Regions from separate parts of the Chroococcidiopsis cubana SAG 39.79 genome, predicted to be linked through region 1. Evidence: riboswitches for the same ligand, from Rfam matches in the RefSeq annotation. Region 1 holds a riboswitch; the other holds the start of a gene.
The links. Region 1 has a riboswitch for thiamine pyrophosphate ahead of thiO (glycine oxidase ThiO). Riboswitches for the same ligand answer to the same signal wherever they lie in the genome.

Region 1 (9,070 bases):
TTCGTCCCGATGCTGTTCCAAGGTTAGAGAAGTTAGCTCGCCTGATTCAACAATCCGGTAGTGTTATGGTGCAGGTCAACGGTTATACAGACTCGAAAGGCAGCGATGCGTATAACATGAAGCTATCCCAGCGTCGCGCTGCTGCGATCGCCCAGTGGCTTGCTAGCAAGGAAGGCATAGAGTCCGAACGCTTGCGGACTAAAGGCTATGGCGAGAGCCAACCTGCTGCACCAAATGTGAATCCAGACGGTTCGGACAATCTAGAAGGACAGCGGACAAATCGCAGAGTTCAAGTAATCATTCCGCGATCGTAGGTTTTGTCCTCTGCCATCCGCTTTAAGAATTCGCTTCGATATCAACCCAGACCCAGATCCGTCACAGCACCGAGACTGCTAGAAGATACTAACTTGGCATACTTTGCTAACACGCCTGTAGTATACCGTGGCGGGCGGGGTTTCCAGCTAGCGCGACGTTGGGCTAATTCTTCATCCGATACGTGCAGGTGTAAGGCACGGGAACGAGCGTCGATGGTAATTGTATCTCCTTCTTGCACTAGGGCGATCGCACCTCCTACAGCGGCTTCTGGGGCGACGTGACCGACGACCATACCGTATGTTCCACCGGAGAAACGCCCGTCAGTGATTAATCCCACCGAGTCTCCCAAGCCAGCGCCGATAATTGCCGAAGTAGGGGCTAGCATTTCTCGCATCCCAGGACCTCCTTTGGGTCCCTCGTAGCGCACGACGATGACATCACCTGCTTGGATCTGTTTTGCCAAAATTGCGGCTAGACAGGCTTCCTCGGATTCAAATACCCGCGCTGGACCCGAAATTTTTGGTAACTTCACCCCTGTAATTTTTGCTACCGAACCTTCTGTAGCCAAATTTCCCTTCAAAATAGCTAAGTGTCCTTCAGCATAAAGGGGATTTTCCCAAGGACGAATCACATCTTGGTTTGTAGGTGGAGTATCGGGGACATCAGCTAAAACTTCAGCAATGGTTTGTCCGGTAATTGTCAGCGCATCGCCATGTAATAAACCATGTACGAGCAACATTTTCATCACTTGGGGAATTCCGCCGACTTTGTGTAAATCTGTTGCTACATATCTACCACTCGGCTTGAGATCGCATAGGACTGGAACGCGGGCGCGAATGGTTTCAAAGTCATCTAGAGTGAGTTCTACTCCTATTGAATGGGCAATCGCCAGCAGGTGTAAAACAGAATTGGTAGAACCACCCACAGCCATGATCGTCGCGATCGCATTTTCAAACGCCTTACGAGTGAGAATTTGACGGGGTAAAAGTTGGTTGCGAATGGCTTCAACTAAAACAAAAGCTGATTTTTCCGTACTTTCGGCTTTTTCTGCATCCTCCGCTGCCATTGTGGAAGAATAGGGCAAGCTCATCCCCATAGCTTCAAACGCAGAAGACATTGTATTTGCCGTATACATTCCACCACAGGACCCAGCCCCAGGACAAGCACGGCGTTCGACTTCGATTAATTCTGTTTCGTCAATTTTGCCAGCACTGTATTGTCCTACAGCTTCAAAAGCACTGACAACTGTTAAATCTTTGCCGTTGTAGTGTCCGGGTTTAATTGTTCCACCATAGACAAATATTGCTGGGATATTCATCCGCGCCATAGCAATCATCGCCCCTGGCATGTTCTTATCGCAACCGCCGATCGCTAAGACTCCATCCATACTCTGTCCGTTACAGACAGTTTCAATTGAATCGGCAATCACTTCCCGCGATACGAGGGAATATTTCATCCCTTCCGTTCCCATCGAAATGCCGTCGCTGATGGTAATCGTACCGAACATTTGCGGCATTCCCCCAGAGTTACGCACTCCGGCTACAGCACGTTGGGCAAGCTCGTTAATTCCCATGTTGCAGGGAGTAATGGTACTGTAACTGTTAGAAATACCAACGATGGGTTTAGTAAAATCTGCATCGCCAAAACCGACAGCCCGTAACATAGCACGGTTAGGCGATCGCTGTACGCCTTGGGTAACGACTTGACTTCTGAGGTTGTCCGACATTTTCTATCCTTGGGGATACGATCGTAGGGGGAGAGTTTGTATTGTCGCAAAAAAAGATTGGACTTGGTAATAGAACTTCTTACGATTTAATCATGCCGCAGATAGATACTGATATTCACAGCAAAGTTACATAATAGTAATGTCGAGAGCAGAAATTTAGTTAAATTTCTGCTCTCGACAAGGATAGTGAGTTAGATGGCAAGGCAAAAAGTTTGCCTGCTTGAATTGAGATTAATAGCGATTGTTGACTGAACTAGTGGTAGAAAAGCAGCGATCGCATTGTTGTTTTTTGAATAAAAATCAATAAATATAAATAACGCTAGAGGTGTAGGGTGAGCAACGCCCACTCTAATACTGAAACCAAAAACAAAAATTTCGCCCAAATACTTCTTTACTGCTTAGATCTCTCACCTTGTATAGTAGGTGCGATCGCGATCGTCGGGTATTTGGCGAAAAACTAATGGTTAAATTGTCAAAAACCCTTAATGTTAACTGGCGCTAGAGACCGCTACAGCAACGAATACTAAAGCCACAACCAAAAATGCACCTGCAACGCCACCAATAATATAGTTACGCTTCTGAGTACTGCTTGGTGGTTCTGCCGTGTAAACTTTGGGTTCTACAGCAAAGTTATTTAAACGACCGCCTTCTTCGGTGGTATAGGGCATGAATCAAGTCCTTTCTATTTTTGCTTTGCTTAACTGTAACAAAAAATGGTAGAAATACTCTCATACTTTAGTTAAGAAAATTTACATATACGGGAGTCGGTAGGGGCGCACGGCTGTACGCCCTTACAGGAGTTGGGGAAACAACCGCTTTAGCTCGTGACAGTGCCGCTAAGAGGGGAACTAGCGATCGCGTAATCTTTAATTGGTATTCGTCCGGCGAGGTAGGCGAGTCGTCCGGCTTCGGTGGCTAGTTTCATACCGCGTGCCATAGCAGGAGGGTTCTTAGCTTGGGCGATCGCCGTGTTAATCAGTAAAGCATCTGCCCCCAACTCCATTGCTTGCGCGGCTTCGCTAGGCGTGCCAATTCCCGCATCTACCACCACTGGTACGCCAGCATTTTCAATGATGATTTGAATATTTGCCGTTGTTTTCAATCCTTGTCCAGAACCAATTGGAGAAGCCAAAGGCATCACAGTCACGCAGCCGACTTCCTCCAAGCGTTTCGCCAGCATTGGATCGGCATTGATGTAAGGTAATACGGCGAAACCTTCCTTCACCAGTTGTTCTGCTGCTTGTAAAGTCCCGATCGGATCGGGCAGCAAATATTTTGGATCGGGAATCACTTCTAACTTGACAAAATTGTTATCTTCTTGTCCTAAAACCTTCGCCATCTCGCGCCCCAAACGAGCAACGCGAATTGCTTCTTCCGCCGTCTGACAACCAGCGGTATTGGGCAACATCCACAGCTTTGTCCAATCCAAAGCCTCAGCTAAATTTTCATGTCCAGGTGCTTTTGTTTGCACTCGTCGCACAGCAACGGTGACAATTTGACAACCGCTAGCAACCACGCTTTGCTGCATCTCTTCTACGTTGCGATACTTACCAGTACCAGTCATCAAGCGGGAAGAAAAAGTGCGATCGGCAATCACTAAAGGGCGATCGAGGGACTGTTGCTGTGATAGATCTAAGGTTTGCATTTGTGAATTGTTGGTAATTGGTAATTGGTAATTGGTAGTTGGTAATTGGTAGTTGGCAATGTCTCCCTCAGCTCCCTCAGCTCTCTTCTCCCGACTCCCGACTCCCGACTTCCAACTCTCGCCAAGAAATCGCAAATAACTAAAACTCTCTAGCAAAGGATCTAATTTTTGTTCCCATAAGTCAGCAATTAACTTGGCAGTGATGGGTGCGAGGAGGATACCGTTGCGATAGTGACCAGTGGCTAAGGTAAGATTCGAGCAGGGGCTATTTCCTAAAATGGGTAGTTCGTCAGGAGTCGCAGGACGAAAACCCCACCAAAATTCGCGAATTGGATAATCTTGTAACTGGGGATAGATCCGAATGGCTCGTTGCAGTAAAGTTTGAATTCCCGCTGGGGTATTATAAGGGGTAAATCCTACATCTTCACTGGTAGCACCAATAATAATGCGGCGTTCGCGGCGCGGTACGATGTAGACATCTGAAGCATACAAAACCCGCTGGAGCATCGCATCAGCGCGATCGCTATCTGGTATTTGTACCGATAGCATTTGCCCTTTTTTCGGACGCACGGGTAAAGGTAACAACTCTGACGACCAAGCACCGGATGCCAGGATATAGCGATCGGCTGAGAAGTTGCCACTGGCAGTCTGAACGCCAATAACTCGCCCTTGATGCTGTAAAATGCCTTCAACAGCAATTCCATCGTGCAAATCTACGCCCAACGATTCTGCTGCCGACCATAAAGCCAAAGTCAAAGCCCGATTATCGACTTGAGCATCTTCGGGATACCACCAACCGCCCTCAACTGCTTCACTCAATCCTGGTTGATAGAGGTGGATTGCCTCTTTATCGAGATAGTAAGCGGGGGAAGAATTATTTTCTTGTAGGAGTGTACGGCTGTGCGCCCCTACATCTTCATAAACAGGCGCGAGAATGCCGCAAGCCCAGTAACCTGTTGGTTTACCGCTAATTTCTTCTAGCTTGCGCGTCCATTCGGGGTAGAGCGATCGCGATCGCAAACACAGATCTAACATTGCCCCTGGAGGGATTTGCTCGGCTTGAGGCGCTAGCATTCCCGCCGCTGCATGACTTGCCGCAGCATGAAAATCGCGACAGAGTAAAGTGACAGATGCACCGCGCAATCTTAACTCAACGGCGATCGCCAAACCAACGACCCCGCCACCAATAATTAAAATGTCATTTGTCATTTGTCATTTGTCATTTGTGAGTTAGGCAAGAGGCGAGAAATTGAGCGATCGCTTTTACCTGCAATGCTTCGCCAGCCATTCTGTATATATCTTGAGTTCTCATAAACAGCTTCCCTCCGCTGGTATTACCCAGTCTCAGGTTCTAAGGGACTATCTCAGCCTGGTTCCCCAGACACCCCTAGCTATGGTTGACTATCCTAGCACGCGGATAAGCGGAAAATGTGGATAGCTTCTCATGTTATCCCTATTGTCATAGTAGTTCGCTACATAACACATCGACAGGAAAAACGCAGATCATCTCCATCAATAAACCCCTCAGCTTTCACTTTCTATAATTCCGAATTCCACACAGTTTCCGTACCTTGTCCCCAGAAGCCGTCAAATTTTGTTACCTTTACATCACCTAAAACTTTTGTCTGGCACGCTAACCTTAGGTTGCGCGTGGGAGAATGGGGAGGAAGGGAGCGACGGGTTTTATCTTGCCAATTTGGTTCGGAAACTTCGCCTTCGACTAACACCGCACAAGTACCGCAACTGCCAATACCGTGACAATTGATAACTTTAGCGCCACCGTTGTACAACTCAATGTCATGCTTAAGCAAGACTTGTCGTAAATTAGCGCCGCGATCGCATTCAATTGTTTTACCTTGAGCAATTACCTTTACCATATCCATGTTAGCTAGCGACTCCACCATCTAGTTCTACCTAAAATCAGAATATCGCTTTCTAGAGTTCGAGCTTTCCTGTGTTTGTTCTTTCCCTATGACCGAAGCATTACCCCTCGCCTCCAACCCAAACCAGATCTGGATTTACGATACAACCCTACGCGACGGTACGCAGCGTGAAGGCTTGTCTGTATCCTTAGAGGATAAATTACGCATTGCCCGCCAACTCGACCAATTGGGCGTTCCCTTTATTGAAGGTGGATGGCCTGGGGCAAATCCTAGAGACGTACAATTTTTCTGGCAGTTGAAGGAAGAGCCCCTCAAGCAAGCCGAAGTCGTTGCTTTTTGTTCTACCCGTCGCCCCCATGTTAGTGCGGCTGAAGATTCACTCCTGCAAGCGATTCTGGCTGCTGGAACTCGTTGGGTGACAATTTTTGGTAAATCTTGGGATCTCCACGTTACAGAAGGGCTAAAATGCAGCCTGGAAGAAAATTTAGAGATGATTCGCGATACAGTTGCCTACCTTCGCAGCCAAGGGCGACGAGTCATTTACGATGCCGAACACTGGTTTGATGGCTATAAACACAATCGCGATTATGCCTTAAAAACGCTAGCAGCCGCGATCGCCTCTGGCGCAGAATGGCTCGTCCTGTGCGACACCAACGGCGGGACTCTCCCACATGAAATTAGTTCTATTGTTCGCGACGTAGCCTCATTTATTTCTGTAGGGGCGCACAGCTGTGCGCCCCTACCCATTCCCCAAATAGGAATCCATACCCACAACGATTCCGATACAGCTGTCGCCAATGCGATCGCCGCTGTGATGGAAGGGGCGAAGATGGTACAGGGGACGATCAACGGCTACGGCGAACGCTGCGGTAATGCTAACCTCTGTTCTCTCATCCCTAACTTACAGCTCAAACTCGGATACCAATGCCTTGCTGACGCACAAATGCCTCAACTAACTGAAGTCAGTCGTTTTGTCAGCGAAGTTGTCAACCTTGCCCCTGACGAACACGCACCTTTTGTAGGGCGTTCTGCCTTTGCCCATAAGGGGGGTATCCATGTCTCGGCTGTAGAACGCAATCCCCTTACCTACGAACATATTCAACCAGAACAAATTGGCAATCGCCGCCGTATCGTGATTTCTGACCAAGCAGGAATTAGCAATGTCGTCGCCAAAGCCCGTACTTTTGGGATTGAATTAGATAAACATAACCCCACAGCACGACAAATTCTGCAACGCTTGAAAGAATTAGAAAGTGAAGGCTATCAATTTGAAGCTGCTGAAGCCAGTTTCGATCTCCTCATGCGCGAGGCTTTAGGTAAACGACAGCAATTTTTTGAAATTAAAGGCTTTCAAGTTCACTGCGATTTAGTCGAAGGGCGAACGAATACTAATGCCCTCGCTACTGTTAAACTAACTGTCAACGGTCAAGACATTCTCGAAGCCGCCGAGGGAAATGGTCCTGTAGCAGCATTAGACAGGGCGTTAAGAAAAGCTTTAGTTAACTTTTATCCACAAATTGCTCAGTTTGAATTAAGCGATTACAAAGTCAGAATTTTAGACGGACACAGCGGTACGGCAGCAAAAACTCGCGTCTTAGTAGAATCAAAAAACGGTCATCAGCGTTGGACGACCGTTGGTGTTTCTCCTAATATTTTAGAAGCTTCTTATCAGGCAGTTGTAGAAGGATTGGAATACGGATTAATGTTGCATATGATGGCAGAAACAGTATTAAGTGCTTCTAGTTAGGCTAATTTTATTGATTATTCGTCACCCCATTCAATTTCATTTTTTAGTGCCTGTAATGGTGTTAGAAGCAGATCGGCTATATCCGATCTTCCTCTAGATTTGTAGATATCTATAGCTTTTTGAAAATCTGCCACTGCCCCCTGTTTATCTTCTATTCCAGTTCTAGCATGAGCGCGGTAAATATAAGCTTCTGCAAACTCAGGATTGAGATTAATGGCTTGAGTAAGATCGTCAAATGCTTCTTTGTATTGACCTTTTCTACCTCGATCAATCCCTTGTTGATAAAATTCGTTGGCTTTCATGAGATTTTTTAAACTCTCACTTTTATTATCTTATAGACAAATTTCTTCAAAAAAAAGGAACTTATTTAAGCTTACTCACCCCATTCAATTTCATTTTTTAGTGCCTGTAATGGTGTTAAAAGCATATCAGCTATGTCGGCTCTTCCTCTAGCCTTATAAATGTCTATAGCTTTTTGAAAATCTGTCACTGCCCCCTGTTTGTCTCCTAGTAGAGTTCGAGTATCTGCACGGATCATATAGGCTTCTACAAAACCAGGATTGAGATTAATTGCTTGAGTGAAATCCTCAAATGCTTCTTTATAAAGCCCTCTTCTAGCTCGGTCACTCCCTTGTTGATAAAATTCGTTGGCTTTCACTATATCCTTTAATTCTATTTTTAGAACGTTACATCTGAACTTCTTCAATAAGTTGGAATAACTAGAGGTTTTTCTCCCATTCAGCCTCTCTTCGTATATGCTGAACCATATCGAGAACGATATTATATCTTTGTGTATCTCCCCTATCCTTATATATATTCAAAGCCTTATTGAGGTCTTCAAAACCTCCCTGTTCATCTTCTGTTAAATATCGAACGGTAGCACGAGAAACATAAGCCTCTGCAAAATCAGGATTGAGATTAATTGCTTGAGTATAATTAGAAATTGCTTCCTTATAAAATCCTTTACGACCTAATTCAATTCCCTGATGATAAAGTTCGTTGGCTTTCATTGCAATTCTTAATTTCTTCTCGTCATTACGCTTTTTGTATAGAGGGTCAAGGCTAACTATCTTGCCATCTGAACCAATTATAAAGCAACCTGGATACTCTTGAGCTGTTGATACATTTTGAAGAAAAGATAGAATCGACATTGTAGTAGAAAAAACAGTAACAACCAAATATAAAAACTTAATTATTATTTATATCACCTATATATAAAATTTACATTACTATTTTTGCTTTTATTTCTCAAAGCATAATCAATTTTATAAAATTACTGTAGTTTTACCTAATTTAGCTAGCAAGTACGAGTAAATGTTTTCAGTAAAATCACACTGATAGTATTGAGAAAAATAGAGTTAAGTTTATTTTGTATTTTTGTTTTGCTGCTCTATATTTGAGCGTTTATCTTTGTCAATCTATGAAGATATCTACACTTTGCACTAGCTACTATCAGACTAGGTATTCCAATTCCAGAAAATACCGAAAATTTGAATCACCCCAAAGGAGAGACAAGACAAATGGTAAATTAGTAAACGTAGTATCAGATGGTGTGCTTCCACTTGTAATTCAGAACCTTCCTTTGGGTTCACCTTTAACATATGACAAGAGCGTGTTTTACGAAGTTAAAGCATTAAGTGGAGGTCTACTACCCCTAGTTATGATGATTACCAAATTCTAGGTTTTCTTGATGCTCTTAGTAGGAGTGATGCAGCAGATGCAGGAAGAATACCAGCAATGATTTTTCTTACTAC
Region 2 (9,070 bases), on a different contig from region 1:
ATTATTTCAGCTTGCCGCTCTTTTTTGGCGTAGATTTTTTGTTTGGTAGTATTTCTGTTTTATTAGTAGTGCGCTTTTTCGGTATTCGCTGGGGAACAATTGCCGCAGCGATCGCCTCCGTACACACTTTCTTTCTCTGGAATCATCCCTACGCCGCGATCGTTTTGATTGGCGAAGCATTATTTATTGGTTTACTGTGGCGCAACCAAAGACAAAGTTTGGTGCTATTAGATGTCATTTACTGGCTGGTGTTGGGTATCCCGTTGGTGTGGCTGTTTTATTCCCGCTTGTTACACGTCGATTCGGCTCAAACTTGGTTAGTGGTGTTGAAACAGTCTGTCAATGGCATTTTTAACTCTATTATCGCTAGCTTGGCAATTAATTACTTACCTATTTCTAGATGGGTGAGTCGTGCCCAAGTCAGGCATACTCCATCCATGCGACAGGTTTTGTTATCTCTTTGTGCGACTTCCTGTTTTTTACCTGCACTAATTTTAGTTGTTTTAGATTGCAATTTGGTTTCCCAACAGATCCACAACACAATTCAAGTTGAACTTAAAGATACTGCTCAAGAGGTGATAGCTGGTTTGGCAGATCGCCAGCGCGAATATTTAAATGTTTTATCTCAACTCGGTCAATTAGCTACTAATAATACGACCGCTAACGCGCCTTCAACGCAATTACAGCACAGCCTGGAGTTGCTACAGCAAGTTTATCCCGAATTAATTCTATTACAAGTTATTAATGCTACCGATACTATTGTTGCCTCTGCACCCCAAATCGATCCAGCCTTAACTTCACCTGGCAAATTAGATGCACAGCACATAAAGACTTTAAAGCAGATCGAAACTAGTCTCAAACCCACTATAGGCAACGTCCACATCCATCCGAATGAACGAATTCCCCAAATCGATATTGGCGTACCGATACTAACTAACAATCGCTTATCTGGTGTAGTATACGCTCACCTCAACCTCTCCTATTTAGAGAACTTTTTGCGATCGCAGCTTTCTCACAGAGTTCACCAAATTATTCTTCTCGACTCTCATAATCAGATCGTTGCCAGTAGCGATTCTAAATTACAACTAATGCAAAATTTCGATCGCCTGCGTGGGGGAGAAATGCGATCGCTGAGTCAAAAGACAGCCAGTGGAAATATATATTTTGAAAATACATACCTATGGTTACCACCTAAAGGCAAACTTCCGGCGATGGTACGCTGGCGACGCTCTCTATATGTTAAAGAACAGCCGCTGAACGATCGTTCTCAATGGAAACTTATTTTAGAAATTCCGGCTGCACCTTATATCGACCACCTACAGCAAACTTATATTAACGACCTTACTTTCATGCTAGTTACGGTATTGATTGTTTTAATTGGCGGCATACTACTCAGCCGTAAATTAGCAAATCCATTAACCCAGTTAGCTACTGTAACTACAGATTTATCCTCCCAATTGCCAGAAAATAACTTGATGCAATTTCCTACTAGTCAGGTAGTAGAAATTAATTCGTTGATTGGGAATTTTCAGTTCATGACGGTGGCTTTAAATGAAAAGTTTCAAGAAGTGCAGGCAGCAAACGAATCTCTACAACAAAGAGTCCAAGAGCGTACCAAAGAACTATTGCGAACTAATCGAAAATTAGAGCGTGAAATTAACGAGCGTCAGCAAGCTGATGCGGCTCTCCGAGAGAGTGAAGAACGCTATAGAGATTTATTTGAAAATGCTAGCGATTTAATTCAAAGTGTTACACCAGACGGTCATTTAGTATATGTAAATCGAGCCTGGAAAGAAACTTTAGATTATAGTGAAGATGAAATTTCTCGTTTGAGAATTTTTGATGTTATTCATCCCGATAATTTAGAGCATTGCCAGAAAACTTTTCGGGAAGTCATGTCAGGAAAACAGATTTCGGAAATAGAAACGGCATTTATAACTAAACAAGGTGAGAAAGTTTGGGTTGCAGGTAGTATTAATTGTAAAATTATCAATGGTAAGCCAATCGCTACCCGTGGTATATTTCGCAATATCACAGAACGAAAGTTAGCCGAAGCTGAGATGATTTACGCTTTAGAAAAAGAGAAACAGTTAGTAGAACTGAAATCGCGATTTATTACTACAGCATCTCACGAATTTCGGACTCCGCTAACAACAATTCTAATGTCAGCTAAGCTACTCGAACAATTTGGCGATCGCGCTTCAGAAGATAAAAAACGCATGTATCTCGATCGAATTCAAATTGCTACCAAACGCATGACACAATTGTTAGATGATGTTTTACTGATTGGTAAAGCTGAAGCCGAAAAACTCGAATTCAATCCCACACCAGTACCCTTAGAACAATTTTGCCATGACTTAGTAGAAGAAATGCGGATGAGTGCTAGTAGCAAACACTCAATTATTTTTACCAGTCAAGCACAACCGATAACTGCTAATGTCGATGAAAAATTGCTCCGTTATATTTTGAGTAACTTACTTTCCAATGCAATTAAATACTCGCCTAAAGGCGGTGACATCGATTTAAGCTTATTTATTGAAGCCAGAAAAGCTACTTTCTCCATCCGCGATCGAGGAATTGGTATTCCGGCTCAAGATATAGAACAACTCTTCCATTCTTTTCATCGTGGTAGTAACGTAGAAAATATCTCTGGTACGGGCTTGGGAATGTCTATTGTCAAACAGTGTGTAGACTTGCACAGCGGCGAAATTAGCGTCACTAGTGAAGTTGGAATAGGAACGACTTTTGTTGTGACTCTGCCAATATAATCAGTTATCGGTAACTAGTCGCTAGTGACTAGTTACTGAAATTGAATCTAGCCACTAGCCACTAGCCACTCACCAACTACCCATTACTTTTCCATCTGTTGCAAAATCTGCTCTACATAACTTATGCCTGTTGAGTTGTTTTGTGTGGAGTAGAGATCTTTGGCTTTATGCAAAGATGCTTGTGCTTCGGGCAAATTTCCTTGGCTCCAAAATGCTACACCGAGGTTTTGGTAAGAGGTTGGATCGTTGGGTTTGAGTTGAATTGCTTGTCGAAAAGCAGCGATCGCTTCTGCAAATTTGCCTTGACTACCGAGGGCGATTCCTAAATTATTGTAGGTTTCAAAATTACGCGGATTGATGGCAAGAGCATGTTTGAAGGCGTTTTCTGCTTGGATGTACTGTTGCTGATTGCCAAAAGCAAGCCCTAAATTATTGTGAGCGTTTTCGTACTGAGGATAAATTTCAATTGCTTGATTGAAAGCCGCGATCGCTTCTGAGAATTTTCCTTGTTCGGCTAACTCTACGCCTCGATTGTTGTGCGTTGCTGCTACCTGTAGGTTTTCTTGCGGTTTGATTTGCCTTGGTAACGTTTCTATAGCATAACTAGGTTGCATCCCTAGCATCAGTATGCTGACACCGACAAATGCAGCTCGGAATTTTGTCAAGAAAGCCTGTGGTACTCTCATCGCTACCTTCCTAGCAACTTCTCGCCAATTCCATTGTAGGCTTAGACAGTTATCAGTGTAGAGACGTTACGTGTAACGTCTCTACTTGTTGTTACTTAGAAACCTGTGGCTTTTCTACCGAAGTTTGGGCTTTACCGTTCTTAGCATTACCGTGCGTGTGTCCGTTGCCGTTGCGGGGTTGAATTACGCCATATCCACCATGATTGCGTTCGTAAATGACGTTTATTTCTCCAGTTTCGGCATTGCGGAACATATAAAAATCGTGATCGACGAGTTGTAGTTGTTCTAGGGCTTCATTCAGTGTCATTGGTGGCATGGCGAAGTATTTCGTGCGGACGACTTCGCTAGGTAATTCGGGAGTGCGATCGCCAATCAAATCATTAACAACGGGTGGTTCTACTGCCTCTAAGCTAGTTTTTGGCTGAGTTTTCTTGTCTTGCAATTTTTCTTTATACTTGCGTAGCTGTCGGGCAATTTTATCGGCGACTAGATCGATGCTGGCGTATAAGTTCTCGCTACTTTCCTCTGCCCGAATTACAGTTCCGTTGGCGTAAATTGTGACTTCCGCTGCTTGTTTTGGGTTGATCCTGGGATTGCGGGCTACTGACAAATGAACATCTACTTCAGTGGTTAGAGTTTGAAAATGATTGACTGCCTTTTCTATTTTCTGATTCACGTACTCGCGAATGGCATCGGTGATTTCGATGTTTTTGCCATGGATCACAAGCTTCATATTTAATTCTCCCGATGGATACGAACCAAATTTGTGTTAGGTTAAATACAAAGCAGCAACAATTTGCTGTCAGTGTCTACTTACTAAAAGCCCGAATTCTGGTGTTTTAAGTACTCCAGAAATCAATCGATTGGTGCGCTTTTTGTCACCATTTCACCACGCTTTAGTTTATCAACTTCGCTATTTTGCGATGAAAATTTACCAGTCGCACTTCCTGACGAAAAGGGTTTGTTCCTGCTAATAAACTACAGGTATTTCCCAGTTGGAGGGCGATCTGGGATTTTTCCTAGTAGAATCTCGACTTTCACATCGAGTCTGGCGTGGTGGTAAAGCCTTCCTCCCTGCTGTGTTTGTGTTTCTACTTTCAAGTTAGCACTTTGTATTCTGGAAAACAGAGAGGTTTTAGTTCTTTTTAATATCCTTCGCATTCCTTGACATTTCTTGATGTAGTCAATCGCAAATGCAATAAAATTTGGTAAAAAATACGCTTGAACTTTTTTGCGATCGCTTGTAATCATCTCCATGAAACGCCATCAATGCTATCTTTATAATTACGGACTCGTCTGTTATGCTGAGGCTTGGAATTGGCAAAAACATCTGTTGCAACAGCGCCGCCAAGATCCCGATTTACCTGATGTCTTAATTTTGCTAGAACACCCGCCAGTCTACACTTTAGGACACGGAGCTAGTTTAGATTTTCTGCAATTCGACCTTGACAAAAGTGCAGAAAAAGTATATAGGATAGAAAGAGGTGGAGAGGTAACTTATCACTGTCCCGGTCAACTGGTAGGCTACCCGATTTTAAATCTGCAATTCCACCACAAAGATTTGCACTGGTATTTGCGGCAGCTAGAAGAAGTCTTAATTCGCGTGTTAGCGGTTTACGGGTTGCAGGGCGATCGCGTCCCTGGTTTAACTGGGGTATGGTTGGAAGGATATAAAGTCGCCGCGATCGGGATTAAAGTCAGTCGCTGGGTGACAATGCATGGTTTTGCTTTAAATGTCTGTCCCGATATGGCAGGTTTCAGTAAAATTGTCCCCTGCGGGATTGCCGATAAACCCGTGGGTAGTTTAGCTCAATGGATACCAGATATTCAACTAGAGCAGGTGAAATTGCAAGTTGCGCGATCGTTTGCAGAGGTATTTGAAGTAGATTTAGTAGAGCAAAAAGGATTGGAAGAAGATATAGATCGATACAGTTTGGTTAAAAACGATAGATCCTCAAAGATTCCCCCTAGCCTGCCTTGAGAAGGGGGGAACAATGCCCCCCTTTTTAAGGGGGGTTGGGGGGATCGAGATCTGAATCTTCAATTGGGTAACTCCCAATCACCTAATCATTTCTCATACCATCAGGTAAATAAACACCTTTAAGATCTGCACCGCGCAGATTAGTTCCTACTAATTTTGCCCCTTGCAAATTTGCATCTTGTAGAGAAGCATTTCGTAAATCGGCATTTCTTAAGTTTGTATTTCCCAAATAAGCATCATCTAGTACAGCATCTCGGAGAATCGCCCGTTGAAAATTAGCATCTTGAAGATTAGCATTTTCTAATATTGCGAGTTGCAAATCGGCATCTCGAAAATTAACGCCCCTGAGATAAGCAGTGTCTAGTTTTGCACCTCGAAGACTGCTACCCTCTAGATTGGCATTTTCCAGATTTACTTTTTCTAAGTTGGCATTATTCAAGTTAGCATTGTCTAAATCGACAGATCTCAGGTAAGAATTTTCTAATTTCGCACCTTGAAGATTGCTACTTGCTAAATTAGCATTTTCTAAATTTGTATTTTCTAAGTCAGCATTTTCTAAGTTGGCATAACTAAGATCGGCATTTCTCATATTTGCACCTCTCAGTTTTGCACCCCTCAATTTTGCACCTTGAAGCTCGGCATTTTCTAGGTTACATCCTTCACATTCATTAGTAGATAGTAACTGTTCGATCGCGCTATTTTGTTGCTTAACTAATTGAACGCTGCGATCGCTCGATCGGATGCTGGGATTGTAGGGTGCGATCGGTGGATCGTTCGCGTAAGCCAGTAAACTTAGTATAGGAGCTAACATCGCGTATAAAATCCTGAAGCGATCGGTTATTAATTTTTAGTCTAATCTTTTCGGAAATAGACAGTATATTTTTCCCGCCACATCTTATTTTTACGAGCTTTCGCCTTACTCCAACAATCATTTAGCTTGCATACATAGAAAAAATTAATTAACTCAAAAATTAACAAACTGCGGCTGGGTAGAAGTGATACAATCGACAACCATAGCTAGGGGTGTCTGGGAAACCAGGCTGAGACAGTCCCTTAGAACCTGAGACTGGGTAATACCAGCGGAGGGAAGCTGTTTATGCGAGGAACTCGAAATGCGTACAGAATGGATCGCGAAGCGTCGCGGGCAAGATAACGTGTCTCAAATGCACTTTGCCCGTAAAGGTGTAATAACCGAAGAAATGCATCATGTCGCCCGACGGGAGAATTTACCGGTGGAGTTGATTCGAGATGAAGTAGCGCGGGGACGCATGATTATCCCTGCCAATATCAATCATCCCAATTTGGAACCGATGTGTATTGGCATCGCCTCCAAATGTAAGGTGAATGCTAATCTTGGTGCTTCACCCAACTCTTCCAACCTAGATGAAGAAGTTGCCAAGCTCAATCTAGCGGTAAAATATGGAGCCGATACCGTCATGGACTTATCCACAGGCGGCGGTAACTTAGATGAAATTCGCACTGCAATTATTAACGCTTCTCCGGTGCCAATTGGCACTGTACCAGTCTATCAAGCTTTAGAAAGCGTCCATGGTAGTATTGAAAAGCTCACTGCGGAAGATTTTCTCCACATCATCGAGAAACACGCCCAGCAAGGTGTAGACTATATGACAATTCATGCTGGGATTTTAATCGAGCATTTGCCATTAGTCAAAAACCGAATTACCGGAATTGTCTCCCGTGGTGGAGGTATTTTAGCGCGGTGGATGTTGCACCATCACAAACAAAATCCGCTGTACACGCACTTGCGCGACATTATCGAGATTTTTAAGAAATACGACGTGTCCTTTAGTTTAGGTGACTCTCTACGCCCTGGCTGTCTCCACGATGCATCCGACGAGGCACAGTTAGCAGAATTAAAAACTTTGGGACAACTGACTCGTAAAGCCTGGGAACACGATGTCCAAGTCATGGTAGAAGGACCAGGACACGTCCCGATGGATCAAATTGAATTTAACGTCCGCAAGCAGATGGAAGAGTGTTCGGAAGCACCTTTTTACGTGCTGGGACCATTGGTAACGGATATTGCCCCAGGCTACGACCATATCACTTCTGCGATCGGGGCAGCAATGGCAGGTTGGTATGGTACGGCAATGTTATGCTATGTCACACCTAAAGAACATTTGGGCTTACCCGATGCGGAAGACGTGCGGAATGGTTTGATTGCCTACAAAATCGCCGCCCACGCTGCGGACGTGGCAAGACACCGCATCGGTGCTAGAGATAGGGATGACGAGCTTTCAACCGCCCGTTACAATTTCGACTGGAATCGTCAGTTTGAATTATCCCTCGATCCAGACAGGGCAAAGGAATATCACGACGAAACCCTGCCAGCAGATATTTATAAAACTGCTGAATTCTGCTCGATGTGCGGTCCCAAATTCTGCCCGATGCAAACAAAAGTTGATGCTGACGCGCTGACGGAACTAGAAAAGTTCTTGGCACGAGAAACTGTGAAAGGATAGTGGTGAGTGGTGCGTGAAGAAGGGGTGTAGGGTGTGGGGTATGGGGTGTGGGAAATTTGTTTTTGGTTGTTGGTTGTTGGTTGTCGCTCCCTCAACTTCGCGACTCTCCCTCAGCTCCCTCAGCCCCCTCAGCCCCCTCAGCTCTCTTAATTGTGTCTCCTCAGATATAAGACAAGTTTGCCCTCGTCGCTTTAAAATCTTTGCAGAACATAGGGTAGGATTGTCTGTCTCGCCCTAATTGTTGCTCGTTAAATTGACTAAAAATGCTTTCTTTATCCGAACAAGTTGTATTAATTACTGGTGCTTCTACTGGCATTGGGGCAGCACTGGCAAAAATTTTAGCAGAACGATTTAAGACGATTCGCTTAGTCTTGGCAGCTAGAGATGCAGACAAGTTGGAAAAGGTCGCTAGTCACTGTCGGCAATTAGGGGCAGAAGTTCTCATCGTTCCCACAGATTTAGCACAGACTGACCAAGTTGAAGCCCTAGCCCAAGCCGCGATCGCAAAATTCGGTCGCGTTGATGCTTTAGTTAATAATGCTGGCTACGGACAGATGGGACCCATAGAACTCATTCCCCACGAAGCTGCTGCCAGACAATTTCAAATCAACGTGCTAGCACCCTTAGCGCTGATCCGCAGCTTAATTCCGCTGATGCGCGATCGCGGTGGTGGCAGAATTATCAATATTAGTTCGCTGGGTGGCAGGATGGCTTTCCCGTTTGGCGGTTTGTATAGTGGTTCAAAATTTGCCCTCGAAGGACTCAGCGATGCTTTGCGCATGGAACTAGCACCATTCAATATTAAAGTCAGCGTCATCGAACCAGGTCCAGTCAGCACGGATTTTTTTGCCGCCGCCGCCCAAGCTGTAGAATCAACCGTAGCCACTCCCGAACGCACCCCCTATCGCGCTGCTTTTGAAAAATTAAAAGATTTAGAGAAACACACGAGTAGCCGTGCTTGGAGTGCCGAACGAGTTGCAGAAGCAATTGTTAAAGCACTGACAGATTCTCATCCCCGCCCGCGCTATATTGCAGCAACAGGGGGAAATTTTTTGGTGTTTATGATGACGAAAGTTTTATCAACTAAAGTTGTCGATCGCTTTTGGCAGCGATTTTATGGCATTAACCTCGTAGCGCAAGATTGGCAAAAGC

Region 2: it holds a riboswitch for thiamine pyrophosphate, as region 1 does, so the genes downstream of both, thiC (phosphomethylpyrimidine synthase) here and thiO (glycine oxidase ThiO) in region 1, are expected to answer to the same signal.

Annotation. Positions count from the first base shown of each region.
Region 1 is NZ_RSCK01000013.1:60,587-69,656, forward strand. It holds gene DSM107010_RS11040 (OmpA family protein) at 1-314, shown strand, start outside; gene ilvD (dihydroxy-acid dehydratase) at 356-2,041, opposite strand; gene psb34 (photosystem II assembly protein Psb34) at 2,530-2,709, opposite strand; partial or broken gene DSM107010_RS42910 (glycine oxidase ThiO) at 2,859-3,653, opposite strand; partial or broken gene thiO (glycine oxidase ThiO) at 3,816-4,895, opposite strand; TPP riboswitch at 4,990-5,085, opposite strand; gene DSM107010_RS11060 (2Fe-2S iron-sulfur cluster-binding protein) at 5,225-5,563, opposite strand; gene cimA (citramalate synthase) at 5,658-7,316, shown strand; gene DSM107010_RS11070 (tetratricopeptide repeat protein) at 7,331-7,618, opposite strand; gene DSM107010_RS11075 (tetratricopeptide repeat protein) at 7,690-7,974, opposite strand; gene DSM107010_RS11080 (tetratricopeptide repeat protein) at 8,036-8,494, opposite strand.
Region 2 is NZ_RSCK01000005.1:106,893-115,962, forward strand. It holds gene DSM107010_RS05185 (ATP-binding protein) at 1-2,768, shown strand, start outside; gene DSM107010_RS05190 (tetratricopeptide repeat protein) at 2,852-3,454, opposite strand; gene hpf (ribosome hibernation-promoting factor, HPF/YfiA family) at 3,546-4,187, opposite strand; gene DSM107010_RS05200 (hypothetical protein) at 4,433-4,711, opposite strand; gene lipB (lipoyl(octanoyl) transferase LipB) at 4,710-5,435, shown strand; gene DSM107010_RS05210 (pentapeptide repeat-containing protein) at 5,518-6,246, opposite strand; TPP riboswitch at 6,445-6,540, shown strand; gene thiC (phosphomethylpyrimidine synthase) at 6,548-7,918, shown strand; gene DSM107010_RS05220 (SDR family NAD(P)-dependent oxidoreductase) at 8,182-9,070, shown strand, end outside.